Regions from separate parts of the Streptomyces sp. NPDC051963 genome, predicted to be linked through region 3. Evidence: riboswitches for the same ligand, from Rfam matches in the RefSeq annotation. Region 3 holds a riboswitch; each other region holds the start of a gene.
The links. Region 3 has a riboswitch for thiamine pyrophosphate ahead of thiC (phosphomethylpyrimidine synthase ThiC). Riboswitches for the same ligand answer to the same signal wherever they lie in the genome.
Positions count from the first base shown of each region.

Region 1 (10,016 bases), on a different contig from region 3:
GCTCGGTGTGTTCGGCGCGACGGGCGTGAGCGAGGACGTCCCCGAGACATTGCAGCGCCCTGAGGTCCTCGTCACAGCGGGCGTGCTGTTCCTGTGCGAGGCGGTGGCGGACAAGATCCCGTACGTCGACTCGGCGTGGGACTCGGTGCACACGCTGGTGCGGCCCGCTGCCGGCGCCTGGGTCGGGGCGCTGCTCGCCGGGCAGAGCGGTTCGCTCTCCGATGTCGCCGCGGGCCTGATCGGCGGCTCGACGGCACTGGCCAGCCATACGGTCAAGGCCGGGACGCGGATGGCGGTCAACACCTCGCCGGAGCCGTTCAGCAACGTGATCGTGAGCCTGGCCGAGGATCTCGGCGTCGGCGCGATCGTCACGTTCGCGATGTTCAACCCCCAGGCGGCGGCGATCATCGCGGGCGTGCTGCTGGTGGCCGGGCTGGGCACGCTGTTCTTCCTGATCTCCCGAATCCGGCGGTTTCTGCGGCGCAGGGCCCAACGCCGGGAGGAGAAACGGATCGCCGGGCAGGTGGAAGAGCACCCCGACTGACCTCCCGCGACGGCGTTGTCAGTGGCGGCCGATAAAGTCCCACGCATGGCACGAATTGCGGTGATCGGCGCAGGGATGGGCGCGCTGGCGGCTGCCGCCCGGCTGGCCGTCGCGGGCCACCGGGTGGCGGTGTACGAGCGTACGGAGACGTACGGCGGTGCAGTGCGCCGACTCGAGCGCGACGGGTTCGCCTTCGACACCGGCCCCGGACTGCTGCCGCTGCCCGCGGTCTACCGCGACCTGTTCCTCAAGACCGGCAAGGAGCCGCTGGAGGCGTGCGTCGAGCTGACCCAGGTCGACCCGTCGGCGCGGCATGTCTTCGCGGACGGCACCGAGGTGCGCCTGCCGAACGCCTCGCGTGCCGGCGTCGTCACAGCGTTGGACGAGGCGCTGGGCGCCGGCGCGGGCGACCGCTGGGGCGACTTCCTGGTCCGGGCCCGCGAGGCCTGGGACCGCACACGCCGGCCGCTCCTGGAAGAGCCCCTGTGGCCCGACTGGTCGGTGCTGGCCGAGCGCGAGCCCTATCCTGCGGTCCCGCACAAACGCCTGCTGCGCACCCGTCGCGCCGGCACGCTCGCCGAGGTCGGTGCCTGGGAGTTGCGCGACCCCCGGCTCACCGCCCTGCTGGAGAGCCACGCGCTCGCGTACGGCCTGGATCCACGCGTCGCCCCGGCCGGTGCGGCCGTGCTGCCGTACATGGAGCACGCCTTCGGCACCTGGTATGTCCGAGGCGGTGTGCGGGAGTTGGCGCGCGCGGTGTACGAGCGGTGTCTGGCCCGCAGGGTCGAGTTCCACTTCGGTGCCGAGGTCACCGGGGTCGTGGAGAAGGACGGCCGGGCGGCGGGCGTGGAGCTCGCCGACGGGAGCGTGGCGGAGGCGGACACGGTGGTCGGTCATGGACCGTGGCGGCTGGGCGATCTGCTGCGCGGCCGCGAGTTGTATCCCACAGAGGCCGTCGAGCCCGGCCCGGAGGGCATGTCCCCCGGCCGGGTCGTGGTCTGCCTGGCGCTGCGCGGAGCGCGGGAGGCGGGGGCCGTGCACCGCACGGTGGTCCACACCCCGGACCGGGAGGGCGAGTTGGACCTCTTCGGGCTCGGTGAGCCGCCCGCGCGGCCGACGGTCCGGATCGACCGGCCGGACGACCCTGCCCTGCGTCCCGACGACGCGCACGAGTCGGTGGTGCTCACGGCGACGGTGCCGTCACAGACGCACCACGACTGGAGCGCGCCCGGCGCCGCCGACGCCTTCGCGGACCGGATGGTCGCCGAGGCCGAGCGCGCGATACCCGGGCTGCGTGAGCGGACGCTGTGGCGCGAGGTCCGTACACCGGAGCAGACACGGCAGGAGACCGGCGCCGAGGGCGGCGGCGTCCCCACACCCTCGCTGGCCGCGGCGGAGGGGGCCTTTCTGCACCCGGCCAACGGCACGGCGATACCGGGCCTGTTCAGCGTCGGTGGCTGGTCGCACCCCGGCGGGGGCCTCCCCCACGCGGGCATGTCGGGCGCACTCGTCGCCGGGCTGATCGTGGAAGGGCCGGAGTTCCGCGGCTCTCAGTGAGCCGATGCGGTGACTGGCTGAGGGCGGCTCAGAACCGGTACTGCTCGTCGTACCCGTTCCCCTGCGCCTGCCCGTTGCCCTGGTACGGATAGGGCTGCTCCGGCGGCAGTTCGCCGCCGTAGGTCTCGTCGGTGCGCTGCTGCGGGACCCACACACCGCCGGACGGGGTCTCCGTGCTGTAGCCGCCGGTCGCGTACTGGTCCTGGCCGTAGCCCTGCTGGCCGTACTGCTGCTGGGCGCCGTAGCTGGGGTCGTACCCGGAGCCGTCGTAGGTCTGGGTGCCGATGTACGGGTCGGAGTAGGCGGCGTACTGCTGCTGACCGGTGGTGTCGTAGCCGTACTGCTGCTGGTCGTAGCCCGAGTAGTCGTACCCGTAGGTCTGGTCGGCGCCCTGGGCGGCGGCCGCGTACTGGTCCTGGGTCTGGGCAGCAGCCGCGTACTGGTCCTGGGGCTGGCCGGCGGCCGCGTAGGACGGGTCGACGGTCTGGTAGGCGCCGGTGTCGCTGTATATGCCGTAGGAACCGGTGTCGTCCGGCAGGGGCTGGGGTTCGTAGACCGAGGTCGTCTCGGCGGCCGTGGGATCGGCTGCCCGCTGGGGCGTGAAGACGTCGTCGCGGTCGTACTCGTCGTCGTGGCCGTAACCGGTGTCGGGCCGGCCGTACTTGATGTCGTCGGGGCCGTAGCCGCCGTCGCTCGCCTGGAGGTCGGTGACCTCGAGGGTCGGCTCCTGGCGGTCGGGTTCGCCACGGCGGCGCTTGCTGCCGCCGAAGGACGGGCGGCCGCTGACCGCCCAGCCGGCCGCGAAGCCGCGGCGGAAGGACAGCGTGACGTAGGTCTGGCCGACCGCGAAGGCGGCCGCGCCCAGGCCGATGACGATGACGGAAGGGATCAGCACCCCGAGCACGACGCCGAGGAAGCCGACGAAGGCAAGCAGCCGCCAGCGCAGACGCGCCTTGTACTGCAACAGCACCTCGCCGAGCAGCCACAGCGCGACGATGCCGAACGCGATGTAGAGGACCGTCCAGCCCATGTACGCCCCTCTCCCAGTGGCCGTTACGCAGTGTGTCGTATACCGGTGCGGCCGGTCTAGGCCTGCGGTGGGTGGTGCAGGCCCAGGTTTTCGTAGATTTCCAGCGCTGCCGTGGAGTTGTTGAGCGTGATGAAGTGCAGTCCGGGGACTCCCTCGGCCAGCAGTCGCGCGCAGAACTCCGTGGCGAACTCGATCCCAATGGAGCGTACAGCGGCCGGATCGTCTTTTGCTGTGAGGATTCTGTCTTTCAGACCGGCCGGGATGGAGGCATTGCTGAGCTGCGGCAACCGCTCCAGCATCCTGACGCTGGTGACCGGCATCACCTCAGGAATCACCGGGGTGTCGCAGGCGGCGGCCGCGACGCGGTCGCGCAGACGCAGATACGACTCCGGCTGGAAGAACATCTGCGTGATCGCGTAGTCCGCGCCGGCCCGGCACTTGTCGACGAAGTGCGCTACGTCCGTGTCCCAGTCGGCGGAGCGCGGGTGCATCTCCGGGAAGGCCGCGACGCCGACGCAGAAGTCGCCCGACTCCTTGATGAGCCGCACGAGTTCGGCGGCGTAGGCGAGGCCCTTCGGGTGCTGTACCCAGTCGGCCATGGGGTCGCCGGGCGGGTCGCCGCGCAGCGCGAGCATGTTGCGGATGCCGGCGCCGGCGAACTGGCCGATGATGTTGCGCAGTTCGGCGATGGAGTGGTCGATCGCGGTGAGGTGGGCGACCGGCGTGAGGGTGGTGTCGGCGACGATCTGCTGGGTCTCCTTGACCGTGCCGGCACGGGTGGACCCGCCGGCGCCGTAGGTCACGGAGACGAAGTCGGGAGCGACCGCCTCGACCCTGCGCAGCGCGTTCCACAGGTTCTTCTCGCCCTTGGCGGTCTTCGGTGCGGAGAACTCGAACGAGTACGTCTTCTTGCCGCTGGCGAGCATGTCACGCACGGTGCGTGCGCGGTCAGTCCTGGTGGATGCGGTTCCAAGGGCCATACCGGCAGGTTAGTGGCGGCCCGGCGGTCCCCCAACCGGACTCCGAAGATTTGCCCGATTTGTCGTCTTACTGTCCACCCATCGGACAAGTTGGCGTTTCCCCGCGGAGCGCTCCGCGGGCTGTGCCGATACGGGGCTCCCCCCGGGGCCGATATTGGGGCTCATCCGGGGGCCGACAGGGGCCGGTCAGGCCTGGGCCGCCCTCAGCCGCTTCGCGAACTCCGCCGCCGCGGCCCCCGGGTCCGCCGCCTCCGTGATCGCCCGGACGACCACGACCCGGCGGGCGCCCGCGTCCAGTACCTCGTCGAGGTTGGACAGGTCGATGCCGCCGATGGCGAACCAGGGGCGGTCGGTGCCGAGGGAAGCGGTGTGGCGGACCAGGTCGAGGCCGGGGGCGTGGCGGCCGGGCTTGGTGGGGGTCGGCCAGCAGGGGCCCGTGCAGAAGTAGTCCACGCCGTCCTGGACGGCGGCCGCGGTCGCCTCGGACCCGGCGTGCGTCGAGCGGCCGATGAGGATGTCGTCGCCGAGGATCGCCCGGGCCGCCGGGACGGGCAGGTCACCCTGGCCGAGATGGAGTACGTCGGCGCCGGCGGCGTGGGCGACGTCCGCCCGGTCGTTGACCGAGAAGAGCTTGCCGTGCCGGGCGCAGGCGTCGGCGAAGACCTCGAGGTGCTCCAGCTCCTCCGCCGCCTCCATGCCCTTGTCCCGCAGTTGCACGATGTCGACACCGCCCGCCAGGACCGCGTCGAGGAACTCGGGCAGGTCGCCCTGGCGCTTGCGGGCGTCCGTGCACAGGTAGACCCGTGCGTCGGCGAGTCGGGCGCACACGGTGGCGGCGGTGTCGGGCATGGATCTCCCCCGTTGATCGGTGGCGTACGGGCCACGTCGGTGTTTGTGGCGCACGGACCACATCGGTGTCTGTGGCGCACGGGCCACGGCGCATGCCGTCGCCGGTGTCCGTCGGCCGCTGTGGGCCGCACTGGACCGCGGCCGCGGCCTCCGTGGGCCGCGGCCCGTACGCCGGACGGTGTTCAGGTCAGCGTGCGGTGCTCAGACGGCGAGCGCCTGGGCGCGGCGCTTCACCTCCGTGCCGCGATTCTCGCTCAAGGCCTGCGCGGGGGTGCCGGGCAGGCTCGCGTCGGGGGTGAACAGCCACTCGAGCATCTCTTCGTCGGAGAAGCCGTCGTCCCGCAGGAGTGTCAGGGTCCCGGACAGGCCCTTGACGACCTTGTCCCCGTCGATGAAGGCGGCAGGGACGTGCAGCGCGCGGTTCTCACCACGGCGTACGGCGATGAGCTGGCCCTCCTTGACCAGCTGCCGGACGCGCGTCACCTCGACGTCGAGCATCTCTGCGATGTCGGGCAGGGTGAGCCAGGCGGGGACGAGAGCATCGATCTTTGCGTCAATCTCGGTCACGGGACAAGCGTGCCATCCCGGACTGACAGTCGGAAGCCAGGCCCGTCCGACCTGCGCGAACACGTTACGCCATGGTCGCTTCCACCCGCCCGGACGGCTCAGACCGTCACCGGCCCCTCCGCTCGCGGACGCCTTACGCCGTCGCCGCCTTCAGCGGCCTGGCCGGGTCCGAGATCAGCATCGGATCCATCTCCGCGCCCGCCTCGATCAGCCGCCGCCCCTGGGCCAGGTCCCTGGGGCGGCCCACCGCCAGCAGGGCGACCAGCCGGTTCTCACGGAGCCAGCACACCGTCCAGGACGGGCCGGAGGCGTCACCGCGCCACAGGGTCGTGTCGGCGGACGCGTGGTGGCCGACGTACTGGACGAAGCGGCCGAACTGCTCCGACCAGAAGTACGGGACCGGGTCGTACACCGCCGGGGCCTCGCCGATGATGTTCGCCGCGACCGTACGGGGCCCCTGGAGGGCGTTGTCCCAGTGGTGGACCAGCAGGCGCTCGCCATACCTTCCCGAAGGGAAGGAAGCGCAGTCGCCGACCGCGTAGACGTCCGGCACGGAGGTCTGGAGCCGGTCGTCGGCCACGACCTCGCCGTGTCTGCCCAGCGCGATGTCCGAACCGGCGAGCCAGGCGGTGGCGGGCCGGGCGCCGATGCCGACCACGACGGCGTCCGCGGGCAGCCGCGAGCCGTCGTCGAGGACGACCGAGCCGGGCTCGACGCGCTCCACGCGCGCGTGCGTCCGCAGCACCGCGCCGCTGTCGGCGTACCAGGCGGTCATGGGCGCGGCCACCTCGGCGGGCAGTGCGCCCGCGAGCGGCCGGTCGGCGGCCTCCACGACGGTCACCGCGCAGCCCGCCTCACGCGCCGCCGTGGCGAACTCCGCGCCGATCCAGCCCGCGCCGACGACCACGATGTCGTGCTGCCGGGCGAGCACCGGCCGCAGCCGTTCGGCGTCGTCCAGGGTGCGCAGCAGATGGACGCCGGGGACGCCCTCCGTGCCCGGCAGCCGGATCGGTTCCGCGCCGGTGGCGAGGACCAGGACGTCGTACGGCACCGGCCCGTCGGCGGTGTCCAGTTCGTGGTCGCCGGGGCGTACGCCGAGCACCTCGCAGCCGAGTCGCAGGTCGATGCCGAGCGCTTCGAAGTCCACGTCGAAGGCGGAGCCCTCGGCCTTGCCGAGCAGTACGGCCTTGGACAGTGGCGGCCGGTCGTACGGCTGATGGGGCTCGGCGCCGATCAGCGTCACGCTGCCGTTGAAGCCCTGTTCGCGCAGGGCGACCGCGGTCTGCACGCCGGCCATGCCCGCGCCGGCCACGACCACGCGCCGCGGATGTGACGTGCCTCGTTCCTGCGTCTGCTCGCTCACCTGATCACCATAGACAACTGACGTTCTGTCAGTAAGCGGCAGGTTCAGTGACCTGCTGCACACCAACCTCGTCGACCTGCTCCACCACGCTCGTCCCGCTGCCCGGCTGCGACTCCCACTCCCAGGTCTCATCGAGCCGCACCCGCCCGTCGGGCAGCTCGACGACCGTCGACACGCAGTGCCCGCAGGACGTAGTCCCGTCCCGCTTGAGCTGCACGTACCGGAAGTCGAGCCGGTCGCCCTCGCGCGTACCCACCAGATGCCCGCGTACGACATCGCCACCCGTGTACTCGGCCCAGATCGTCCCGTCCGCCTCGTGGTACGTGAACCGGGTGCGGGTACCCACCTGACCTGGGGCCTGGTCGGCGACCGGGGCGAGGACGAGGCCGTCGAGCGAGCGGGGCATGACAACAGGCTCCCTTACAGAGGCGCGGAACCACGGGCTAGGGTGGCCAACGTAAAGCACTCGCGGGAGCCCGGACGCACCGGGCTGAGAGGGAGGCTGGCGGCCTCCGACCGTACGAACCTGATCCGGGTCATGCCGGCGAAGGGAGGGGCTGGACGCCCATGTCGCATACGTCCGACAAAGCATCCGACACAGCAGACGTCCTGGTCATCGGGGGCGGAATCATCGGGTTGGTCACGGCGTGGCGGGCCGCGCAGCGCGGGTTCGCCACGGCCGTCGTGGATCCCGAACCGGGCGGCGGAGCCGCACAGGTGGCGGCCGGGATGCTGGCCGCCGTCACGGAACTGCACTACGGCGAGCAGACCCTGCTCGGCCTGAACCTCGCCTCGGCCCGCCGCTATCCGGACTTCGCGGCCGAGCTCACCGAGCTGACGGGCCACGACCTCGGTTACCGCCGGTGCGGCACGCTCGCCGTCGCGCTGGATGCCGACGACCGCGCCGAGCTGCGCGAACTGCACGCGCTGCAACGGGAGTCCGGGCTGGAGTCCGAGTGGCTGTCCGGGCGGGAGTGCCGGCGTCTGGAGCCGATGCTCGCGCCGAGTGTGCGCGGCGGGCTGCGGGTCGACGGGGACCACCAGATCGACCCGCGGCGCCTCGCCCGTGCGCTGGTGACCGCGTGCGAGCGGGCGGGGGTGGTCTTCCACCGGTCGTGGGCCGAGCGGCTGTCGGTCGTACGGGAGCGGGCGGCCGGTGTCGTCACGCGCGACGGCCACGCGGTGAGCGCGGGTCAGGTGGTGCTCGCCGGCGGCAGCCTGAGCGGGCAGCTCGCGGGCGTCCCGGACGACGTACTGCCGCCCGTACGCCCCGTGAAGGGCCAGGTGCTGCGACTGACCGTGCCGGAGCGGTACGCGCCGTTCCTGAGCCGCACCGTCCGCGCCATGGTCCGCGGCAGCCATGTCTACCTGGTGCCGCGCGAGAGCGGCGAGCTGGTCGTCGGCGCGACCAGCGAGGAGCTGGGCTGGGACACCACGGTGACGGCGGGCGGTGTCTACGAACTGCTGCGCGACGCGCACGAGCTGGTCCCCGGCATCACCGAGCTGCCGCTGACGGAGACCCGGGCCGGGCTGCGCCCCGGCTCCCCCGACAACGCGCCGCTGCTCGGCCCGACCGAACTCCCCGGACTCCTGCTGGCCACCGGCCACTACCGCAACGGCGTGCTGCTCACGCCGGTCACCGGCGACGCCATGGCGCACGCGCTGACCACCGGTGAACTCCCGGACGTGGCCCGCCCCTTCACCCCGAAGCGCTTCGACGCCCTCTCGGAGCTGCCCGTATGAACGTCTCCGTCAACGGAGAGCCTCGCCGGATCGCTCCCGGCACGGCTCTCGACACGCTCGTGAAGTCCCTCACCGCGGCCCCCTCCGGAGTGGCCGCCGCCCTGAACGAAACCGTCGTCCCGCGCGCGGAGTGGTCCGCCACGTCCCTCTCCGAGGGAGACCGCGTCGAAGTCCTCACCGCCGTCCAAGGAGGCTGACCCATGGCTGACGACCCCTTTGTCATCGGCGGTACGGCCTTCTCGTCCCGGCTCATCATGGGTACGGGCGGCGCGCCCAGCCTGGACGTGCTGGAGCGGGCGCTCGTCGCCTCCGGCACGGAGCTGACGACGGTCGCGATGCGGCGCGTGAACCCCGATGTGCACGGTTCGGTGCTGTCGGTGCTGGAGAGGCTCGGCATCCGGGTCCTGCCGAACACGGCGGGCTGTTTCACCGCCGGGGAAGCCGTCCTCACCGCCCGGCTGGCCCGGGAGGCGCTCGGCACCGACCTGGTCAAGCTGGAGGTCATCGCCGACGAGCGGACGCTGCTGCCGGATCCGATCGAGCTGCTGGAGGCGGCGGAGACGCTGGTGGACGACGGGTTCACGGTGCTGCCGTACACGAACGACGACCCGGTGCTGGCACGGAAACTGGAGGACGCCGGCTGCGCGGCGATCATGCCGCTCGGCTCGCCCATCGGCTCCGGGCTCGGCATCCGCAACCCGCACAACTTCCAGCTGATCGTGGAGCACGCACGCGTGCCGGTGATTCTGGACGCGGGTGCGGGTACGGCGTCGGACGCGGCGCTGGCGATGGAGCTGGGGTGCGCGGGTGTGATGCTTGCCTCAGCGGTGACGCGGGCGCAGGAGCCGGCGCGGATGGCCGAGGCCATGCGGCATGCGGTGGAGGCGGGGCGGCTGGCCCGGCTGGCGGGGCGGATCCCGCGGCGGCACTTCGCGGCGGCGTCGTCCCCCGCGGAGGGCATCGCACAGCTGGACCCGGAGCGGCCGGCCTTCTGAATAGGTGAGGCGTGCGTCACAGGTACGCTTCAGTCCCGCCCCGATCGCGGCCGAAACTGCGGTTGTGTCAGCGACGGCTCGTAGACTCACCGGCGTGGATACGACCCTTCATGACCCCCTGGTCGGGCAGGTGCTCGACGGCAGGTACCGCGTCGACGCGCGGATCGCCGTCGGCGGGATGGCCACGGTCTACCGGGCCGTGGACACCCGGCTCGACCGCGTCCTCGCACTCAAGGTGATGCACCCCACGCTCGCGGCCGACGCCTCCTTCGTGGAGCGGTTCATCCGCGAGGCGAAGTCCGTGGCGCGGCTGGCTCACCCGAATGTGGTGCAGGTCTTCGACCAGGGGACCGACGGGCCGTATGTCTATCTGGCCATGGAGTACGTC
Region 1 is NZ_JBIUCC010000002.1:889,017-899,032, reverse strand. Features, by position in the region: gene ACIHFB_RS10495 (DUF4126 domain-containing protein) at 1-544, shown strand, start outside; gene ACIHFB_RS10490 (NAD(P)/FAD-dependent oxidoreductase) at 590-2,101, shown strand; gene ACIHFB_RS10485 (hypothetical protein) at 2,130-3,131, opposite strand; gene metF (methylenetetrahydrofolate reductase [NAD(P)H]) at 3,188-4,111, opposite strand; gene thiE (thiamine phosphate synthase) at 4,298-4,960, opposite strand; gene ACIHFB_RS10470 (Rv2175c family DNA-binding protein) at 5,162-5,527, opposite strand; gene ACIHFB_RS10465 (FAD-dependent oxidoreductase) at 5,661-6,890, opposite strand; gene ACIHFB_RS10460 (hypothetical protein) at 6,919-7,296, opposite strand; TPP riboswitch at 7,349-7,460, shown strand; gene thiO (glycine oxidase ThiO) at 7,458-8,633, shown strand; gene thiS (sulfur carrier protein ThiS) at 8,630-8,830, shown strand; gene ACIHFB_RS10445 (thiazole synthase) at 8,834-9,628, shown strand; gene pknB (Stk1 family PASTA domain-containing Ser/Thr kinase) at 9,723-10,016, shown strand, end outside.
Region 1: linked by a shared signal. The riboswitch ahead of thiO (glycine oxidase ThiO) and the one ahead of thiC (phosphomethylpyrimidine synthase ThiC) in region 3 are both predicted to bind thiamine pyrophosphate.

Region 2 (10,016 bases), on a different contig from region 3:
GGGAGTTCGTGACTCTGCACATCGTCTACGTATCGATCAAGTGCTGATGAGGTTGCCCGACGCTGAGCTCCGGACACGTCTCACCGACATCCTGTGGGCCAGTCTTGGTGCCGTCCAAGACATGGCTGACGAGCATCGCTTCAGGGCAGCAGCTGTTCGAGCTATGCCAGTAGAAGCTCTCGAATGCCTGGGGGCGCGACTGCGTGAGGACGAGTTGCCACCGCTCAACCTCGATACCTCTTGCCCTGGCGCTGCTGCTGTATCCCCCCATCAACCCCTCGGTACGGCTCTCATCGCAGCCACAACGATCAAGGCAGGCACGACAAAGGCCACCTCGCTCATGGCGTAGACCACCCCTACTGGAAGGTTCAGCTGGTCGTAGGGAACGCCCACAAAAGAGGCACTGGCTGCCGCGAGGATCGCACTCACCATCAATGTCAGCCACGCACAGACGTTGACACGCTTGTTGAAGTAGTGCGTGTACGGCCAGTTTGCGGCGGATCCGGAGGGCGTCGAAGGAACCGGCTTACGCCAGAAAATCACTGCCATCGCCACGAGTATCGCAAGGGTCCCCCACACCATCCAGTCGACCCACCAAGCCGCGGTGTGCTCGGTCCAGGTGTTGTGGAAGCCGACCGACGACACCGCCAGCATCGCCATGGCAAAGATCGCTGCGACGAGAATGAGCCCACGAAAGAAGGACAACTCACCGTGGGCGTTGCGCCCGTATGCGAGGAGCAGCCAAGCCAATGCAGCAATGACCACAGCAGCGTCGGCCGCCAGAATCGCGCCGGCGAACAGCTGCTCGACCTGCGCCCGCCTACACACCAGTTCGCCCGTGATCACCGCGTACAGATAGGCGGCAACTGCGAGCCCGAAGAAGCTGGGTAGTAGCAGGCGTAGTCCACTTGAAGCATGCCCGTCTCCGCCTGGCGGGTTTTTCTGCCCAATTACCATGACGATGCCGGAAAAAACGAAACCGGCGAAGATGCCACAGAAGGCACTGAGCGCTTGCGCTGAGCCGATGGGGTTCCAGTCTCCTGGCCCCTTCGCGCACGTGTCCGGTATGAACTTTTCGGATAAGGCCACACCGAGCAGCATCATGGCCTGGGATGGTGCCAGCGGATCGCCCAGATTGTCGCGAGTTTGGCGGAACTGACTTACGACGGCTCCGCGCCTGATACCGAAATGATTACTGGGACTTGGCCGACCTCGGGAGCAGCGCCCCGCCGAAGTACTGGCTCACGGCCTTGACGTTCTCCCCGGCGACCAACAGCACGGACGCGTAGAAGTGCCTCAGCGAGAGCGGGCATCCACTCCTGGATGTTGAAGTTGCTGCGCCAGACCACCCAGCTCGCGGTGTTCCTGAACGTTCACGGCCGTCTCCTACAAGTCCGGGAGCGCGGTGACGATGGCGCTCGTGCATGAACAGCACGAAGCCGAAGAGCAGCGCGAGGGAGATGGTCACGGCCATGGCGAATCTCGCTTTCGGGCGAGGCAGAAGGGTTGATACGTTCCGTAGGCCCCGGGTGCCGGCAAGTTCGGGGCGTTGACCGGCGACAGCGCCCACCTGGCTCCTGCGCGGAGCGGGGTTCGTCTCATGACGGGCAGTCGCCGGTCGCATGCTCAGCCGGTGCCGGCGCGGTAGATGCTGGCCCAGCGGTTGTAGATCCAGCGGCCGACGCGTATGCGCTTGCCGGTCGCGCGGCAGCGGCGGCAGTCCTTGCCGCGCTTCATGCGGCCCTTACGGTCGGTCTTCATGGCGAAGCTCCAGCCGGAGCACTTGCGGCAGTTGCCGAACGGCGAGGACGCGCACACGTTTGATGGCGGGGATGCCGAGAGCCCCCCAGTGCCCGCAGCACGATGTCGCTGGTGAGCTTGACCGCCTTGGGTAGCTCCACCGCGCGGTGGATGACCGGGTCGTCGGCCTTGTTGCCGGCGGCCCCGAGCGTCATCGTCACCGCGCCGACCGACGGCCTCAAGCCAGTCGGGGGCGAGGACGTAGACGGCGAGTGCGGAGCCCAGCCCGATGAACATCGTGAGCACGGCGACCAGGGTCCGCAGTCGGACCCGGCCGTCGCGCTGCCGGGAGAGCTTCAGGTATTCGGCTGCGTCCTCGCGCCGGACAGCGACGAGTCGGACCGGCTCGCCCTCGCGGTCGGCCACCCACCGCATGGTGGAGCCCACGAACTTCGCGGCGCCGGACGGCCCTTTACAGGGCCAGCCGTCCGGCGTAGACCGGGGAGCGGAGCGCGTGGTAGCTCACCGGAGTGGGCGTAGTGGGGGGCCACCCACGCCGTAGCGGTCTTCAGTTCCGCTACGGACTTCAGCCACAGCGGAACGACCGGGCGGCGCTTTGCGGCGAGCAGCCGACCCAGGTAGCCCGGACCGGCCGCCTTCGTGGTCGGAAGGTCGGACAACCGGCGGGCGGTCGGGTCGGCCGACCCGGTACGGGCGAACCGGGCCTTGTCGAGGTCGACGACATCGCCGCCGGAGTCGGCCGCCATGTCGGCTTCGAGGCGGTGGAAGAGTTCGTTGTCGTCGTCGGGGTGCTTCACTGATGGTTCCTTCCAATGGGAGGCAGGGCGGGTCTGGCTGGCGGACGGACCCCGCGCGGTGGTGCTATGGGGGGTGGCATGGGGGAATCTGAGGTCAGGACGCGGCAGTGCGATTGGTGTGGCGAGCCGGTGCAGCAGCCCAAAAGCCGTTGGCGAAGGCGGCGTTTTTGCAGCAAGGCACATCGCCGCAGGAATCGAATCCTGGAGGCTGTCTGGGAGTTCCTGGACATCTGGTAGGTCAGGCAGCGCGGTGTTTCTCGGCGTCGATGTACATGCCGCGGATGCCGCGGGAGCGCTGGATGCAGTAGCCGACGTCGAGCAGGCAGCGGGGGCAGGTGCGGCGGGCGAGCGTCGCCAGTGCGAGCGCGCCCCACTTGCGCGACGTCATCGGCCGGACCGGCTTGGCACGGTCGACGCGGTAGAGGTAGCCGCCCCGGACGCCCCCGGCCCGGCGGCTGACCACGCATGACCTGTGCCGCGATCGGCTGACCGCCCGGCCGTAAGCCCCTGGCACGCAGCTGACGACGGGGCCAGACCATCGGGGTCCAGACGTCACGGGTAGGTGGGATGCCGCGCAGGGCGCCAGTCGGGTCGTAGCACTTGCCTCGGCCTTCAACTGGTCCCACGGCTTGCGGGCGTTGGCAGCCGAGCAGTGCACTGAGGTACGGGGGCATGAATCGCACCCCCGCGAGCGCCATGTCCATCCGGATCAACAGCAGGTTGGCCACGGTGAACACCGGGATGGCCACGTCGATACCGACCGGCAGCATCCAGGCCTCGTTGAAGTTTCAGCGGGCCGCAGCCTTGGAGACGGCGTCGAAGGAGGAGATCAGACCGAGCGCGCCGACTCCGGCGAGGCCCATCTCAGGGCGGGTCAGCGGCGGCACCCCGGGAGCGGGCATCGGGGGAGCGGCGGGCGTGCTCATGCCGACCTTCCGCCGTGACCAGGGCTGCAACGATGAGCAGGGCGCCGCCCGCGCAAGTGAGGTCGACCGCGCGCTTCAGGCCCGTGAATGTGGCGACCGCGATGCGGGACAGCGGAAAGCCGTGACGGCCGCCAATGTTCGGGCGCACGGACCGCAGCAGCAGATCGGCCGCGGCGACCGACAGCGCCGTGCCGAGACCGCCCACGATGCAGGCGGCGAGGTTGAGCGGCATGGCCTTGGCGCCCGTCCACGATCCGGCGACGACCGCGCCGACGAACGCGAGCAGCAGACCGGTCTTGGTGTCGGTCCGCGTGATCTCCGCCTCAGTCTCCGCGTGAGCGGTGGCGAGCATGGCGTCCTGGGCGCTCATGCCGCTTCCTCCGTCCCGGACTCGGCACGGGCGGCGGCCCGCAGGAAGGGCATGGCGCGGGCGAGGGCGTCCGCATACAGGGCGTCCCAGGCTACGCAGCGTTTCTGCCGGCCCTCAGCAGAGGCGCTTCGGGGGCATGGTGTTGGGGCCATTGTTTTTTGGCCAAGCGGTCAGCTCCAGAACCTTCCGTCATCGCTTTACCCGCCTACGAACGGCAATGCACAGCGAGACCGAGGAGAACCGGTTCGGAGAAGTGGGAGGCCATTTCAATGTAGTCGCCAGTGGTAGTGAGGTCCTTCGGAAGTGAACCGTTCGTCGCTAGGGTTCTTCGGAGCTGTTTTGTCGATCTCGAAAGTCACCTTCCCCTCGCTCGCCAGGAAGAGCCACCCTGGCGCGCGCGACGCACGTAATCCGTACCCCGATAGAAGCCAGTACAGCTGCAGCAGCCAACGCTCAGCTGCACGTGTAGCCGGGCAACTTGCAGTGACGCGCAGGAAAAGATCCGGATCGATCGTCGTTCCTTGATAGCTCACCCTGGGCCGCTCGTGCATGGAATTGAAATGCCTGCCACGTTCGTCTGTTGAAAGCCGCGAAAGGCATTCCGTGTAAGGTTCGACAACTTCGCCTCGGCACGGAGAAGCGCTATCCGCGATTTCTTCGGTTTGGGAACACTCGGTCCATTGGTGAGTCGGCGGCGCGGGGTCCGTCATTCTCCACCGCTACCGCACTTGAGGTGCGTCTGTCCGTGACATTGCAAATCCCCGGGTACGGGGTGCGAGACTCTCAGGTCCAGCGTTGTCCCAGGTCACTCGCCCGTTGCCGGGCCGTCTGTGGGCCGTCCGAGGGGGATCAACGACGACCGACAACGACCGTCAACGACCACCCCCGGGGCCGACGGCCGCAGGTCACCCGATTCGATCTGCGACACTGGTACCGCCATGCCTAAGCCCGGAGAACTCACTTTCGTAGCCCCCCGCGGAGCCAAGAAGCCGCCGCGGCACCTTGCCGATCTCTCGCCGGCCGAGCGCAAAGAGGTCGTCGCCGAGATCGGGGAGAAGCCGTTTCGCGCCAAGCAGCTTTCGCAGCACTACTTCGCGCGGTTCGCGCACGACCCGGCTCAGTGGACCGACATCCCGGCCGCGGCGCGCGGCAAGCTTCAGGAGGCGCTGCTTCCGGAGCTGATGACGGTCGTGCGGCATCTGTCGACGGACCAGGACACCACGCGCAAGACGCTGTGGCGGCTGTTCGACGGGACGCTGGTGGAGTCGGTGCTGATGCGGTACCCGGACCGGGTGACGATGTGCATCAGCTCGCAGGCGGGCTGCGGTATGAACTGCCCGTTCTGCGCCACCGGGCAGGCGGGTCTCGACCGGAATCTGTCCACCGCCGAGATCGTGCACCAGATCGTGGACGGGATGCGGGCGCTCAGGGACGGTGAGATTCCCGGGGGTCCGGCCCGGCTCTCGAACATCGTCTTCATGGGCATGGGCGAGCCGCTCGCCAACTACAAGCGCGTCGTCGGTGCGATCCGAGCGCTCACCGACCCCGAGCCGGACGGGCTGGGGCTGTCGCAGCGGGGCATCACCGTTTCCACGGTCGGGCTCGTCCCGGCCATCCACCGGTTCTCCGACGAGGGCTTCAAGTGCCGGCTCGCGATCTCGCTGCACGCACCGGACGACGAGCTGCGCGACACCCTCGTACCGGTCAACACCCGGTGGAAGGTGCGCGAGGTGCTCGACGCCGGCTGGGAGTACGCGGCCCGGTCCGGGCGCCGGCTGTCCATCGAGTACGCGCTGATCCGGGACATCAACGACCAGGCGTGGCGCGGTGACCGGCTCGGCAGGCTGCTCCGGGGCAAGCCGGTGCATGTGAACCTGATCCCGCTGAACCCGACGCCGGGCTCGAAGTGGACCGCGTCCCGGCCCGAGGACGAGAAGGCGTTCGTGGAGGCCATCGCCGCCCATGGCGTGCCGGTGACCGTCCGGGACACCCGAGGTCAGGAGATCGACGGGGCGTGTGGTCAGCTGGCGGCCACCGAGAGGTAGTCTGACCGGCGTCAGTACAACTGCATATCCGAAACAACTTCATATCCGGACAACTTCATATCCGATTCATTTCCGACAGGGGAGCGCCACAGCGCTGAGAGTGCGGCAGCCGTCTTCCGGTGGGCCGCAGACCCTCTGAACCTCGCCCAGGTCATTCTGGGTAGGAAGTTCGGTCTTCACTCATGAGAACCACGAACAAGTACATAGTCATGGCCATCGGACTGGGCCTGGTCACGCTGTCCGCGTGCGGATCGTCCTCCGGCTCGGGCGGTGACTCCAAGACCGTCACGCTCGTCAGCCACGACTCATGGGCCGTCTCCAAGAGCGTCATCGCCGACTTCGAGAAGGAGTCCGGCTACCAGGTCAAGGTCCTGGAGGACGGCGACGCCGGGCAGGCCGTGAACAAGGCGATCCTGACCAAGGACAACCCGCAGGGCGATGTCTTCTTCGGCGTCGACAACACCCTGCTCTCGCGGGCCCTCGACAACGGTCTCTTCCAGTCGTACGAGGCGAAGGGCGCCGACCTGATCAAGCCGGAGTACCGGGTCGACGAGGACAAGCACCGTGTCACGCCCGTCGACACCGGCGACATCTGCGTCAACTACGACAAGGCCTGGTTCAGCGAGCACAAGCTGACCCCGCCCCGGTCCTTCGCCGACCTGATCAAGCCCGCGTACAAGAATCTGCTCGTCACCGAGAACGCCGCCACCTCCTCGCCCGGCCTCGGCTTCCTGCTCGGCAGTGCCGCCGCGTACGGCGACGACAACTGGCCGGACTACTGGAAGAAGCTCAAGGCCAACGGCGTCAAGGTCGTCGACGGCTGGGAGCAGGCCTACAACGAGGAGTTCTCCGGTTCCGCCGGCGGCAAGAAGGCCAAGGCCGACCGGCCGCTCGTCGTCTCGTACGCCTCCTCGCCGCCCGCCGAGGTCATCTACGCGGACCCCAGGCCGACGACCGCGCCGACCGGCGTCGCGACCGGCACCTGCTTCCGGCAGGTCGAGTACGCGGGGCTGCTGAGCAACGCGCGGAACACCGAGGGCGGCAAGGCGCTCCTCGACTTCATGCTCACGAAGACGTTCCAGGACGACATGCCGATGAACATGTTCGTCTACCCGGTGCGTGAAGGCGCCGAGGTGCCCGAGGAGTTCACGAAGTACGGTCCGCAGGCCGAGGACCCCGAGACCATGGACCCGGCGAAGATCGCCGCCCATCGCGACCAGTGGGTCAAGTCATGGACCTCACTTCTACTGAAGTAGCCCCCGTCCGCCGGACGTACGCGGCGCGGCTCGCGCTCATGGCCGTGCCCGTCGCGTTCTTCGCGGTCTTCTTCGCCTACCCCGTCGCCGCGATCCTCGCGCGCGGGCTCCATGTCGACGGGGTCTGGCACTTCGGGCGGATCTGGGACGTGGTCGCGCAGTCCGACATCCGGCATGTCCTGTGGTTCACCACCTGGCAGGCCCTCGCCTCCACCGCGCTCACCCTGCTGATCGCCCTGCCCGGCGCCTACGTCTTCGCCCGCTTCGACTTCCCGGGCAAGCAGGTCCTGCGGGCGATCGTCACCGTCCCCTTCGTGCTGCCGACGGTCGTCGTCGGTACGGCGTTCCTGGCGCTCGTGGGCCGCGGCGGGCTGCTGGACGAGCTGTGGGGCGTACGGCTGGACACGACCGTCTGGGCCATCCTGCTGGCGCATGCCTTCTTCAACTACGCGGTCGTCGTACGGACGGTCGGCGGGCTCTGGGGACAGCTCGACCCGCGACAGGAGGAGGCGGCGCGGATGCTCGGGGCGTCGCGGCTGAGGGCCTGGCGTCAGATCACCCTCCCGGCCCTGGCACCGGCCCTGGCGGCGGCCACGCTGATGGTGTTCCTGTTCACCTTCACCTCCTTCGGCGTGGTGCAGATCCTCGGCGGACCGACGTTCTCGACGCTGGAGGTCGAGATCTACCGGCAGACCTCGGAGATCTTCGATCTGTCCACGGCCGCGGTGCTGACGATCGTCCAGTTCGTGGCGGTGGGCGCGATCCTCGCCCTGCACGCCTGGACCGTACGGCGGCGGGAGACCGCGCTGCGTCTGGTGGACGCGTCGGTGACGGCCCGGCGACCGCGCGGGACGGGCCAGTGGGCGCTGCTGGCGGGCGTTCTCGCCTCCATCGTCGTACTCCTGCTGCTGCCGCTGGCCGTGCTGGTGCAACGGTCGTTCGACGCACCCGGCTTCGGGTACTACCGGGCGCTGACGTCGTCCGACGGGGGCGTGTTCCTGGTGGCGCCGATCGAGGCGATCGGCAATTCGCTCCAGTACGCCGTCGTCGCCACCGTCATCGCCATGGTGATCGGTGGTCTTGCCGCCGCAGCGCTCACCCGGCGGGACGCGGGCCGGTTCGTGCGCGGGTTCGACGCGCTGCTCATGCTGCCGCTCGGGGTGTCCGCGGTGACGGTCGGCTTCGGGTTTCTGATCGCGCTGGACGAGCCGCCGCTGGATCTGCGGGCCTCCTGGATCCTGGTGCCGCTCGCGCAGGCGCTGGTCGGTGTGCCGTTCGTCGTACGGACCATGCTGCCCGTGCTGCGGGCGGTGGACGGGCGGCTCAGGGAGGCGGCCGCCGTGCTCGGGGCGTCGCCCTGGCGGGTGTGGCGTGAGGTCGACCTGCCGATGGTGCGACGGGCGCTGCTGATCGCGGCCGGGTTCGCGTTCGCGGTGTCGCTGGGCGAGTTCGGGGCGACCGTGTTCATCGCGCGGCCCGACAACCCGACGCTGCCGGTCGCCGTGGCCAGGCTGCTCGGGCGGGCCGGCGAGCTCAACTACGGCCAGGCGATGGCCCTTTCGACGATTCTGATGGTGGTGTGCGCGGCGGCGCTGCTGGTGCTGGAGCGGCTGCGGACCGATCGGACGGGAGAGTTCTGATGCTGCTGGGCATCGAAGAGGCGACCGTACGGTTCGGCGGTCGGGCCGTGCTCGACGCCGTTGGCCTGGAGGTCGCCGAGCACGAGATCGTGTGCGTGCTCGGGCCCAGCGGCAGCGGCAAGTCGACGCTGCTGCGTGCGGTGGCGGGACTGCAACCCCTCGACGCCGGGCGGGTGTTGCTGGACGGGCGTGATCAGTCGGGGGTGCCCGCGCATCAGCGTGGGGTGGGGCTGATGTTCCAGGACCATCAGCTGTTCCCGCAGCGCGACGTGGGCGGCAATGTGGCCTTCGGGCTGCGGATGCACGGGGCCTCGAAGAGTGAACAGGCGGAGCGGGTACGGGAGTTGCTCGATCTGGTAGGGCTGCCGGGTTCCGCCCGCCGTGGCGTCGCGTCCCTCTCCGGCGGGGAGCAGCAGCGGGTGGCGCTGGCCCGTGCGCTGGCGCCCCGGCCGCGGCTGCTGATGCTGGACGAGCCGCTCGGCCAGCTCGACCGGTCGCTGCGGGAGCGGCTGGTCGTCGAACTCCGGGAACTCTTCGGCCGGTTGGGCACCACCGTGCTCGCCGTCACGCACGACCAGGGCGAGGCCTTCGCGCTCGCCGACCGGGTCGTGGTGATGCGGGACGGGCGGATCGCCCAGAGCGGTACGCCCCTGGAGGTGTGGCAGCGGCCGGCGGACGAGTTCGTCGCCCGCTTCCTCGGCTTCGACAACGTGGTCGAGGGGACGGTCGTCGGGGAGGCCGCGGACACGCCGTGGGGGAAGCTGCCGGTGGGTGAGGGCGCCGCACAGGGGACGCGGACGCTGCTCGTACGGCCCGCCGGCGTGCGGCTGGTGTCCACCGACACGGGCCTGCGCTGCACGGTGACCGCGCGCACCTTCAGGGGCACCCATGTCGCCGTACACCTTCAGCCGGAGGACGCGCCGCGCCTCGAAGCGGCCTGTGCGCTGCGGGACGCGCCGGAGGTCGGGGACACGGTCGGCGTGGAGTTCGACGCGGCCGAAATCGCCGTGCTCGGTTGACCGGGCGCCCCTAAGGTCAGGGGCATGACGCTACTCGCGCACGACCACTACTGCGACGAAATCGCCGACCAGGTGGGCCGGTTGAGGGCGGTGGTGACGTCCGGTGCCGACCTGTCCGCCACGGTGCCGACCTGTCCGGACTGGACGCTGGAGTATCTCGTCCGGCATACGGGTGGCGCCCTGCGCTGGGTGGAGGCGCTGG
Region 2 is NZ_JBIUCC010000007.1:657,812-667,827, forward strand. Features, by position in the region: gene ACIHFB_RS30985 (hypothetical protein) at 271-1,104, opposite strand; gene ACIHFB_RS30990 (hypothetical protein) at 1,627-1,761, opposite strand; partial or broken gene ACIHFB_RS30995 (cell division protein FtsK) at 1,811-2,558, opposite strand; partial or broken gene ACIHFB_RS31000 (RRQRL motif-containing zinc-binding protein) at 2,797-3,184, opposite strand; gene ACIHFB_RS31005 (integral membrane plasmid transfer protein) at 3,423-3,854, opposite strand; partial or broken gene ACIHFB_RS31010 (hypothetical protein) at 4,044-4,321, opposite strand; gene rlmN (23S rRNA (adenine(2503)-C(2))-methyltransferase RlmN) at 4,793-5,899, shown strand; TPP riboswitch at 5,967-6,084, shown strand; gene ACIHFB_RS31020 (thiamine ABC transporter substrate binding subunit) at 6,082-7,155, shown strand; gene ACIHFB_RS31025 (ABC transporter permease) at 7,131-8,795, shown strand; gene ACIHFB_RS31030 (ABC transporter ATP-binding protein) at 8,795-9,814, shown strand; gene ACIHFB_RS31035 (maleylpyruvate isomerase family mycothiol-dependent enzyme) at 9,839-10,016, shown strand, end outside.
Region 2: linked by a shared signal. The riboswitch ahead of ACIHFB_RS31020 (thiamine ABC transporter substrate binding subunit) and the one ahead of thiC (phosphomethylpyrimidine synthase ThiC) in region 3 are both predicted to bind thiamine pyrophosphate.

Region 3 (10,016 bases):
GGTTCCCTCGGGCGAGGGAAGTTTTCCGTACGGGCCGACTGCGAGCGGTGGCAGACGGTTAAAGTCCGGAATTCGGCGCGGGTTGCACGACCCCCGCGCGCGGCGTACCCCCCACCCGTGTTCCCCCCACACGGGCCGCCCCTCGCGTATCGGGAGTGCCCCTTGGCCACGGCTGACACCGCACAAGCAGACCCCCACGCACCCCCCGCAGCCGTCCTGGCATCGGGAACCCGCATCAGAGCCCCGGAACAACGCGGCTCCCGCGAGCGGCAGTCCCGGCAGACACCGGCCCCCGACGAACAGTCGCACTCCGCGACGCTCATCGGATCGGTCCAGCGCGCCATGCGCCTCCTGGAATCGGTCGCCGGGCATGCGTACGGCGCCCCCGCCAAGCAGTTGGCCCGTGAGACCGGCCTGGCGCTGCCCACGGCGTACCACCTGCTGCGCACCCTCGTGCACGAGGGCTATCTGCGCCGCGACAAAGGGCTGTTCTTCCTGGGGGAGGCAGCTGAGCGGCTGAGCAGCAGCGGAGCCGGGCAGAAACGTCGCAGCACGGTGGTCGACACGCTCGCCCAGTGGCGCGACGCCATCGGCGTTCCCGTGTACTACGCGATGTACCAGGACGGCGAGATCGAGGTCATGTGCGTCTCGGACACCCCGGGCAATCCGGCGGTCGAGGAGTGGGCCGACTTCCGCGAGACCGGGCATGCGCACGCCATCGGTCAGTGTCTGCTGTCCCAACTCGACGAGGACGCCCGCCGGGACCACCTCGACCGCTATCCCGTGCAGTCCATCACCCCGTACACGGTGCGCGACGACCACGCGCTGTTGCGGCGCCTGGAACGGACGCGGCGGATGGACCCGGTGACAGAGCGGCAGGAGTACGCGCTCGGCACCGTGTGTGCGGCGATTCCCATCACCGTGGGCACCACGGCGGCGACCATGGCCATTTCCCTGCCCGTCCATCAAGCCGATCGGCTGCTGCCCGCGGTGCGGCAGTTGCAGGACGAGGTCGGGCGTCTCCTGGGGTCACTCGCGATCTCTATCAGCATCTGAAAACTCACTCCTTGTGATCTGTCGTGTACGTTCAGCAAGATGCCTTCAGTGCCAAGGGGTTCATTCCCGGCCAGACGACGGCAAATGACGGGACAGGCGATGCGCGAGTCCGTACAGGCAGAAGTCATGATGAGCTTTCTCGTGTCCGAGGAGCTCTCCTTCCGGATCCCGGTGGAGTTGCGCTACGAGACCGGTGATCCCTATGCCGTGCGGCTGACCTTCCATCTGCCCGGTGACGCCCCGGTGACCTGGGCGTTCGGGCGGGAGCTGCTGATCGACGGGGTGGGCCGGCCGTGCGGTGAGGGGGATGTCCGCGTCTCACCCGCCGAACTCGACACGCTCGGTGACGTTCTGATCCGGCTTCAGGTGGGCGGCGACCAGGCCGTGTTCCGTTCCTCGGCGGCGCCGCTCGTGGCCTTTCTCGACCGCACCGACAAGCTGGTGCCGCTGGGCCAGGAGGGCGCCCTCGCCGACTTCGACGCCCACCTCGACGAGGCGCTGGACCGCATCCTCGCGGAGGAGCAGAGCGCGGGCTGAGGGGAGTGGCTGTGGACGCCTGTGGGCGGTGGTGATGCAACGGTTCGGCGGGGTTGTGGAGCCAGGCAGGAACGCTTCTGCGATGTGAGGCGGGTGAGGTGGGGGGCGGGGCGCTTGACCTGGCGGCCCCGTACCGCTGAGGGCGAGCGGCGTGACCTGGCCGCGGCGCCCGCTCCCCTCACCGCTTGCGCCGTCGCCCCTTCCCGCCGCGTGCCGGAGCCGTGGGTGCCACGTCAGCGTTGGCCGTCAGCTCCCCGCCGGGGCGATCGGCTGAGACCATCAGTGCCGCCAGCGCCGTCGTGACCGGCACGGACGCGACCAGGCCGATCGAGCCCACCAGCGTGCGCACGATCTCCTCCGCCACCAGCTCACTGTTGGCGACGGTACCGACGCTGCTCTGGGCGATCGAGAAGAGCAGCAGCAGCGGCAGCGCGGCGCCCGCATACGCGAGGACGAGCGTGTTGACGACCGACGCGATGTGGTCGCGACCGATGCGGATGCCGGCACGGTACAGCCCGCGCCAGCCCATCGTCGGGTTGGCCTCGTGCAGCTCCCAGACGGCCGACGTCTGCGTGACCGTCACGTCGTCGAGGACACCGAGCGAACCGATGATGATGCCGGCGAGCAGCAGGCCACTCATGTCGATCGACGGATACAGGCCGTGGATCAGACCGGTGTTGTCGTCCGTGTTGCCGGTGAGCGAGGCCCAGTCGATGAAGACCGAGCCGAGGATGCCGATCAGCAACAGCGAGATGAGGGTGCCGAGTACGGCCACCGAGGTTCTGGCGGACAGACCGTGGCACAGATACAGGGCTGCCAGCATGATGGCACTCGCCCCGATCACCGCCACGACCAGCGGGTTCGAGCCCTGAAGGATGGCGGGCAGGATGAAGAAGTTCAGCACCAGGAAGCTGATGGCCAGCGCGACCAGCGCCATGACACCGCGCAGGCGTCCGACGATCACGACGGCGAGCGCGAAGATGCCGGCGAGCACCATCATCGGGACACGACGGTTGACGTCGGTCACCGAGTACTGAAGATCCTTCGGTGCGGAGGGCTCGTAGGCGACCACGACCTTCTCGCCCTCGTCCAGTTGCCGCGACTGGTCCGGCTGCACGATCTCCGTGAACGTACGGCCCTTGTCGTTGCCCGTGTCGACCCGGATCGTCGCCTTCTTGCAGGTGCCGTTCTCCTGCTGCTGCGCCGAGGAACCCTCCGCGGTGGAGGTGTCGCCGGTCGGCGTCTCCCCCGACGCGTTGACGTCCTTGCAGCTGACCTCGACCACCTTGGTGACCGTGGCCTGCTGGGTCTGCCGGTCGAAGCCGACCCCGGTGCGCTCGTGCGACGGGGCGCCGCCCGGCCACAGCACCGCGAGCCCGACGACCACCGCCACGGCGAACGGGATGAGGATCGCCGCGATGATCTTGCGGAGATGCTTGGAGACGGGCGCCGCGGGGCCGTGACTGTGTGAGTGGCCGTGCCCGCCACCGCCGCCCGGCCCGTGTCCGTCCCCGCCGCCGTGATCGTGACCGCCACCGGCACCCGATCCATGTTCGGGGCCGCCGCCGGAGACGGGCCCGTGCTCGTGCCACGCTCCGGGTCTGGTGCCGGCCCCAGCCTCGTGACCGCCGCCGGAACTCGGCCCGTTTCCACGGCTGTTGCCGTTTCCAGGGCCGCTACCGGGGCCGGGGCCGCGGGGCGGCTCGGGCGGTGGATACGGAGACTGACGTGTCGTGGTCACCGCCCGATCATCGCAAGAACGACGGGGGCCCACTGTTCAGCGCGCCCGAATTGACGCTAGCGTGGGGGCACGTTTGTACACGCGGGAGCTCGGAGCACCGGGCTGAGAGGGCGCTGACCTCCGTCTACGCGATGTTTCACGTGGAACACGTGATGTTCCCCATGAAACGTCGGCGGACGGAAATCGCTGCGTCGACCGCCGAACCTGTTACCGGGTAATGCCGGCGTAGGGAGTAGGTCTCATGACCATCAAGGACGCACGCACGCCTGCCTCCACGGAGAACGCGACGGATATTTCGTCGCAGAACCGGACCGACGGGGAGGCCGGGAAGTCCATCGGCTGGCACAAGGCGTACATCGCGGGCTCACGACCCGATCTGCGCGTGCCGGTCCGTCAGGTGCATCTCACCAACGGGCAGTCGGTCACGCTCTACGACACGTCGGGCCCGTACACCGATCCGCACACCGACACCGATGTCCGCCGGGGCCTCGCCCCGCTGCGCGAGAACTGGATCATCGCCCGCGGCGACACCGAGGAGTACGCGGGCCGTCCCGTCCGCCCCGAGGACGACGGAATCAAGCACACCTCGCCGCGTGGCGGCCTGCGCAACCTCGACGCGGTCTTCCCCGGGCGGCCGCGACAACCACGCCGCAGTCGGGACGACAAGGCGGTCACGCAGCTCGCGTACGCGCGCCGTGACGAGATCACACCCGAGATGGAGTTCGTGGCCGTCCGGGAGAACGTTTCGCCCGAGGTGGTCCGTGAGGAGATCGCGGCAGGCAGGGCCGTACTGCCCGCGAACGTCAACCACCCGGAGATCGAGCCGATGATCATCGGCAAGCGGTTCCTGGTGAAGGTCAACGCCAACATCGGCAACTCCGCGGTCACTTCCTCCATCGAGGAGGAGGTCGAGAAGATGACCTGGGCGACTCGCTGGGGCGCCGACACGGTCATGGACCTGTCCACCGGCCGCAACATCCACACCACCCGCGAGTGGGTGCTGCGCAACTCCCCCGTCCCCATCGGCACGGTCCCCCTCTACCAGGCCCTGGAGAAGGTCGACGGCAGGGCCGAGGAGCTGACCTGGGAGATCTACAAGGACACGGTCATCGAGCAGGCCGAGCAGGGCGTGGACTACATGACGGTCCACGCGGGCGTGCGCCTGCCGTATGTGCCGCTGACGGCGAACCGCAAGACCGGCATCGTCTCGCGCGGCGGCTCGATCATGGCGGCCTGGTGCCTGGCACACCACAAGGAATCGTTCCTCTACGAGAACTTCGAGGAACTCTGCGAGATCCTCGCCGCCTACGACGTCACGTACTCGCTGGGCGACGGTCTGCGGCCCGGCTCGATCGCGGACGCCAACGACGAGGCCCAGTTCGCGGAGTTGCGGACGCTCGGGGAACTCAACACGATCGCGAAGCGTTTCAACGTACAGACCATGATCGAGGGCCCGGGACATGTCCCGATGCACAAGATCAAGGAGAACATCGACCTTCAGCAGGAGATCTGCGATGAAGCTCCGTTCTATACGCTCGGCCCGCTGACGACGGACGTCGCGCCGGCGTACGACCACATCACTTCCGGCATCGGTGCCGCGATGATCGCCTGGTGGGGCACGGCCATGCTCTGCTACGTCACGCCCAAGGAGCACTTGGGCCTGCCCAACCGTGACGACGTCAAGACCGGCGTCATCACCTACAAGATCGCCGCCCACGCAGCCGACCTCGCCAAGGGGCACCCAGGTGCGCAGGAGTGGGACGACGCGCTGTCCGACGCCCGCTTCGAGTTCCGGTGGGAGGACCAGTTCAACCTCGCCCTCGACCCGGACACGGCCCGCGAGTTCCACGACGAGACACTGCCGGCCGAGCCCGCCAAGACCGCTCACTTCTGCTCGATGTGCGGGCCGAAGTTCTGCAGCATGAAGATTAGCCAAAGCATCACAGAGCGGTTCGGTGGTACGGCGGCTGCGGGGGCGACGGCTGAGGAGGTCGCTGAGGGGATGCTGCAGAAGTCGAAGGAGTTCGCGGCTAGCGGGAACCGGGTGTACCTGCCCCTTGCGGAATAGTCGTAGCCCTGTGAACGGCCCGCGCCTCATGAAGGAGTCGCGGGCCGTCCCGTCCTGCTTGGCAAGGACGGATCTGGCCTACGTGTTCACGGCAAAGCGTCCGCTGACGCGCCCGTACGAGGCCGTGAGTCCGCTGGCTGTGTGCCGCGCGATTCCTCGGAGCCGACCCATGGATCGGTATTTCGAGTTCATCTAGTCGAGAGCTCCGAGGTAAAGCCTTGCCAGACGGGGCAGTCGCCGATGCATCTCGTCTGCGTCGTCGAAGTCGAAGTCTTCCCCCATGTCCGTTGCATCGCTGTCCTGCTCATCAGCTGACCGGTGCTCAGCCCAGGCCTCGTAGAAGGCATGCGGGTTTCCCGTAAGGCGCTCGAAGGCGCCGCTGGCAATGTAGTTCACGTCCTCGTAGAACAGCGCTTCGTCGACGTGGGCGCTCGCGGCTTTGATGACAGCAGGGTGCTCGGCGAGGTTGTCCGGGTCCAGAGCCGTGCGCTCGTACCAGTCCCGCCCCAGTGCGATCACCCCTGCTCGGAAGTCCATGAAGCTGTCGTCGGAGCAGCCGCCGCCTATGAGGTAGGCCGCCGCCCAGACATCCCAGCGGTACAGAGCGTCATGTACCTCATCGAACCGTTCGGCGTACTCAAGGATCTCCTGCGGAGTGCCACCGGCGAGGAGTTCCACCAGCGCCGCGTCGAAGAGCACGCCGGAGATGGTTGCTGAAGAACGTGCGGATTCGATGATGTTCCAGAACCGGTCTATGTCCATGGTGCTGCACTGTGCCACCCGGGTATGACAATGCACGTCGCTCAGCAGAGCTCCGTCATCCTTCTCAAGGCCGTCGACCTGGTGCGTTCCTTACGGGTGAGGCTGACTCCGGGCTGAATTTGTCCAGCATGAAGATCTCCCACGACATCCGCGCCGAACACGGCGACACCAAGGCGGAGATCGAAGAGGGCATGGCTCAGAAGTCGAAGGAGTTCGCGGCGAGCGGGAACCGGGTGTACCTGCCCCTTGCGGACTGAGGTGAGCGGCTGGGTGGCGCCTGTGCTGAACGGGCGCTGCCCAGCCCGGCCTGCACGGGCCCCTGCGGCTTCTCCGCAGGACAGCGGGACGGGCTCGTCCTGAGGAATGCGTTTGGTGTGCGGTGCCGGAGCTCGTACGGTCGGGGGCGTGATGAACATCGTCGGCGAGCCGCGCAGACTCGGAGTTCCCGGACCTGAGGCGAGGCTGCGGTTCGAGACAGAGCTCCAGGAACTGGGGTCGGGGCCGCGACGCAGGCTGCTGGTGCTCGATGGGAAGCCCGCGTTCGAGCTCTCCATGTGGTGCGGGACGTGCCAGTTCCTGTTCCAGCGGCTCGAGGGTGCAAACCAGACGTTGTCCTTGGACGCCATGCAGGAGCGTCTCGCCGGCCGGATCTCCGATCTGGACGCCGACATCCTGGATGCGTTCGGCTCCTTGCTGCCGGAAGGCGACTACCTTCCTTTGCTGCTCCGTGTCGAGCCGCGGCTGGTCCTTCCGGGACAGGAGGGTGACTACTTCAGCGGTGAGCAGGTGGCCACCTGGGGACCCAACCAGTTCTGGGGACTTCCGGAGCACCCTCGTACGCCGTATTACCGCACGTTCGAGACGGTGGTCGACGACACCGCGCATTTCTATGAGTTCGTCGTACCGATGGTTCCTCCGTCCTGGAACGAACAGGGGCGGGTGGAGGAGTATGCCGAGCGGATGGCGCGAGGGTCTGTGCCGACAGCGGTCGCGGTCTCGACTCTGGATCTGTGCCGGCCTGCGGTGAGCATCCACTCGACCGACGAATACGAGCACTGGGGGCTGACGCACTTCCTCCTCGACGGCCATCACAAGCTGGCGGCGGCAGCATCGGCGGGACGTCCCGTCCAGCTCCTGTCGCTCTTGGCCTTGGGCGAGTGCCTGGCCGGCCCCGATGATCACGAGCGGCTGGCGGCCTTGCGCTCTCAGCCCAGGCGGAGCCGTGGAGCTCGGCTGGAGCGGTGACGTGGGCCCGCGTCGAGTCCGCACGGCGGAGATCGAAGAGGGCATGGCTCAGAAGTCGAAGGAGTTCGCGGAGGCGGGTGGTCGCGTGTATCTGCCGATTGCGAACTGACGGCAGCGTGCAGGGGCCGACGTCGGCCGTCGGTTGAGGCGGCGTCGGGGCGGTCCGCGAGCCAGGTCGTCGGAGTCTTGCTGGGATGACGGCCGGAACAGACCGTCCTCGGCCCCGTGTTCGGCTTGCGCTCCCCTGGGTGGGGGCGCAAGCCGAGCGGTGTCGGGCCGAGGTGGGTCTACTCCGGCTGGTGCTCCGGGCCTCCGAAGTCCGGGCTGGTGTAGTCCGGGCTGCTGAAGCTCGGGCGGTGGCCCGGGGCGGGGCCTTCGTCGGGGCTGCTGAAACCCGGGCGGTTGTAGCCGAGGTGCGGCATGCGGTTGGTCGTTGCCGGCGGTGCCGTGTGGTGCAGTGCCGCGGCGGTGCCGGGTTGGGCCAGTGCGTCTCGCAGGAACGGCAGGATGCCGCGCTCCAGCACGGCCTCGCGCCAGGCTTCCCTGGCCCTGGCCACCTCCCCGCTCAGCTCCCCGTAGGGGCCTGTGTCGAGCGAGGGCCTGTTGCGCAGGGCGGTGATCAGCAGCCCGACAGCGGCGACAAGGATCGCGGCCGCGGTCATGGCGCCGAACACCCATCCGGTGGTCAGCATGGTCTGGGCGAACTCCGGCGCGGGGTCCAGCATCTTCAGGATGTAGCCCACGAGCAGGAAGATCGCCGCGGCTGTTCCGGCGAGGACAGGTGCCAGGACCGCGACGACGGCGACGGCGCCCGCGCCGGCGGTCTCGGCGACCTCACCCATGGTGGCGGCGAGCCCCACCGCGTTCGTGCCCGGCTCCGTGGAGCCGGATTCACGGACGGACGACGGGGTGGACGGCGCCGGTTGGCGCAGTTCCTCGCGGACCTTCACGTAGTGCTGGTACTCGGTGGCTGCCGCCGCGGTGATGAGTGCGGAGGCGTTGAGAGCCATGGTGCGCAGCTGTTCCGGGTTGAGCCGCTGTCCGACAGCGGCCAGTTCAGGGCGGTGTGGGGCGGAGCGCAGCGCCTCATCGAGGATCCGCTCGTATTCCTGGCGGTCCTCGCTCAGCAGGTGCTGCGGAACGCTGTTCATCTGCATCCCCCGATGCTCCGTAGGGCTTGGGGCTCGCACGCTGACGAGCCGTATGGCAGAAACGGAGGGGAGCCTGCTACGGATAAGCCGATGGTAGAGCGGTGACGGCACACGGTGACAGGGGGTTTCCAAAAATTGCCCCCTGGCCCGGGCCCTCTCCGGTGGTACCTCCGTGGGGGGCGCCTGCCCGGTGGACGTTCAGATATCCAGGGGAAGTTGCTGGACCAGCAGCTTTCCGGCCATGGTCACTCCGCCGTCCATGGCGATGGCGAGCCCGTCGGCGTAGACGTGCGGTCCCGCGACCTGGGGACCGTCGTCGTCCTCGTCGTCCTCGGAGCCGACTTCGCCCAGCAGGTACGGAATGGGGCTGTGGCCGTGAACGATGCGGGTGCCGCCGTACGTATCGAGCAGTGAGCGCACGGCGTCGGCGCCGCCCTCGTCGCGGAAGGAGAACCGCTTGGTGAACTTGCGGAACAGATCCCACACTTCGTCCGCGTCGTTGCGGGTGAGCGCCTCGTGGACGGTGTCGTTGACCGCCTCGATGGAGTCGCCGTAGTCGAGATAGGCGGTGGTGTCGGAGTGCACGAGCAGATGGCCGTCGACTTCCTCCACGGCGTCCAGCCGGGCCATCCACTGGAGGTGGTGGTCCTGGAGACGGTCCATGTCGGTCTTCTGGCCGCCGTTGAGCAGCCAGGCGGCCTGGAAGGTGGCGGTGCCCGCGCCGGAGTTGACGGGGGTGTCGCCGAACCGCTTGGCGCCGAGGAGGAGCAGCTCGTGGTTGCCCATGAGTGCCTTGCAGTAGCCGCCGGCCGCGGCTGCCTCGGCGGACAGGCGCATCACGAGGTCGATGACGCCGATGCCGTCGGGGCCGCGGTCGGTGAAGTCGCCGAGGAACCACAGCCGGGTGGTGCCCGCGCACCAGTTGCCCGCGGTGTCGATGAGGCCCTTCTCCTGGAGGGCGGCCACCAACTCGTCCAGATAGCCGTGCACGTCTCCGACGACGTACAGCGGACCCGGCCCGGCATTGGACTGCGGGATCGTCGCGGCCGCGGGGTCGACGGTCGCCTGAAGCGTGTCACCGCGGTTGACGACGGGCAGATCGCGCTGGGTGGGCGTGTAGCCGTCCGGGTGGTCCACCGGCTCCTCGACGGGGCTGACGGCCTCGCCGGGGTGCGCGTTGTGGACGTACGGACCGGTCTCGTGGACGTACGCGGGCACCCGGAAGTCGCGCAACGTCGCCGTCCGCTCCACCTCGGGTCCCTGACCGGCCCCCTGAGTCATCGACCCCTCCACCATCGCGCCGCAGCTGCACCGCATCGGACTGCCTGGTCGCAGCGGCCCGCGGTGTCGTGGGCCCATCATAGGAATGCGGATCGCGCCATGTGATGACCCAGGGGTGGTGAATCAGCGCAAGACTCCAGTTCATCGCGGCTTTCGCCCCGATTGGGCCGGGCTT
Region 3 is NZ_JBIUCC010000005.1:82,034-92,049, reverse strand. Features, by position in the region: gene ACIHFB_RS21140 (IclR family transcriptional regulator C-terminal domain-containing protein) at 322-1,056, shown strand; gene ACIHFB_RS21135 (SsgA family sporulation/cell division regulator) at 1,156-1,593, shown strand; gene ACIHFB_RS21130 (YibE/F family protein) at 1,772-3,334, opposite strand; TPP riboswitch at 3,406-3,583, shown strand; gene thiC (phosphomethylpyrimidine synthase ThiC) at 3,576-5,402, shown strand; gene ACIHFB_RS21120 (DUF4240 domain-containing protein) at 5,595-6,164, opposite strand; partial or broken gene ACIHFB_RS21115 (thiamine biosynthesis protein ThiC) at 6,275-6,421, shown strand; gene ACIHFB_RS21110 (hypothetical protein) at 6,573-7,409, shown strand; partial or broken gene ACIHFB_RS21105 (thiamine biosynthesis protein ThiC) at 7,438-7,518, shown strand; gene ACIHFB_RS21100 (hypothetical protein) at 7,697-8,566, opposite strand; gene ACIHFB_RS21095 (metallophosphoesterase) at 8,759-9,856, opposite strand.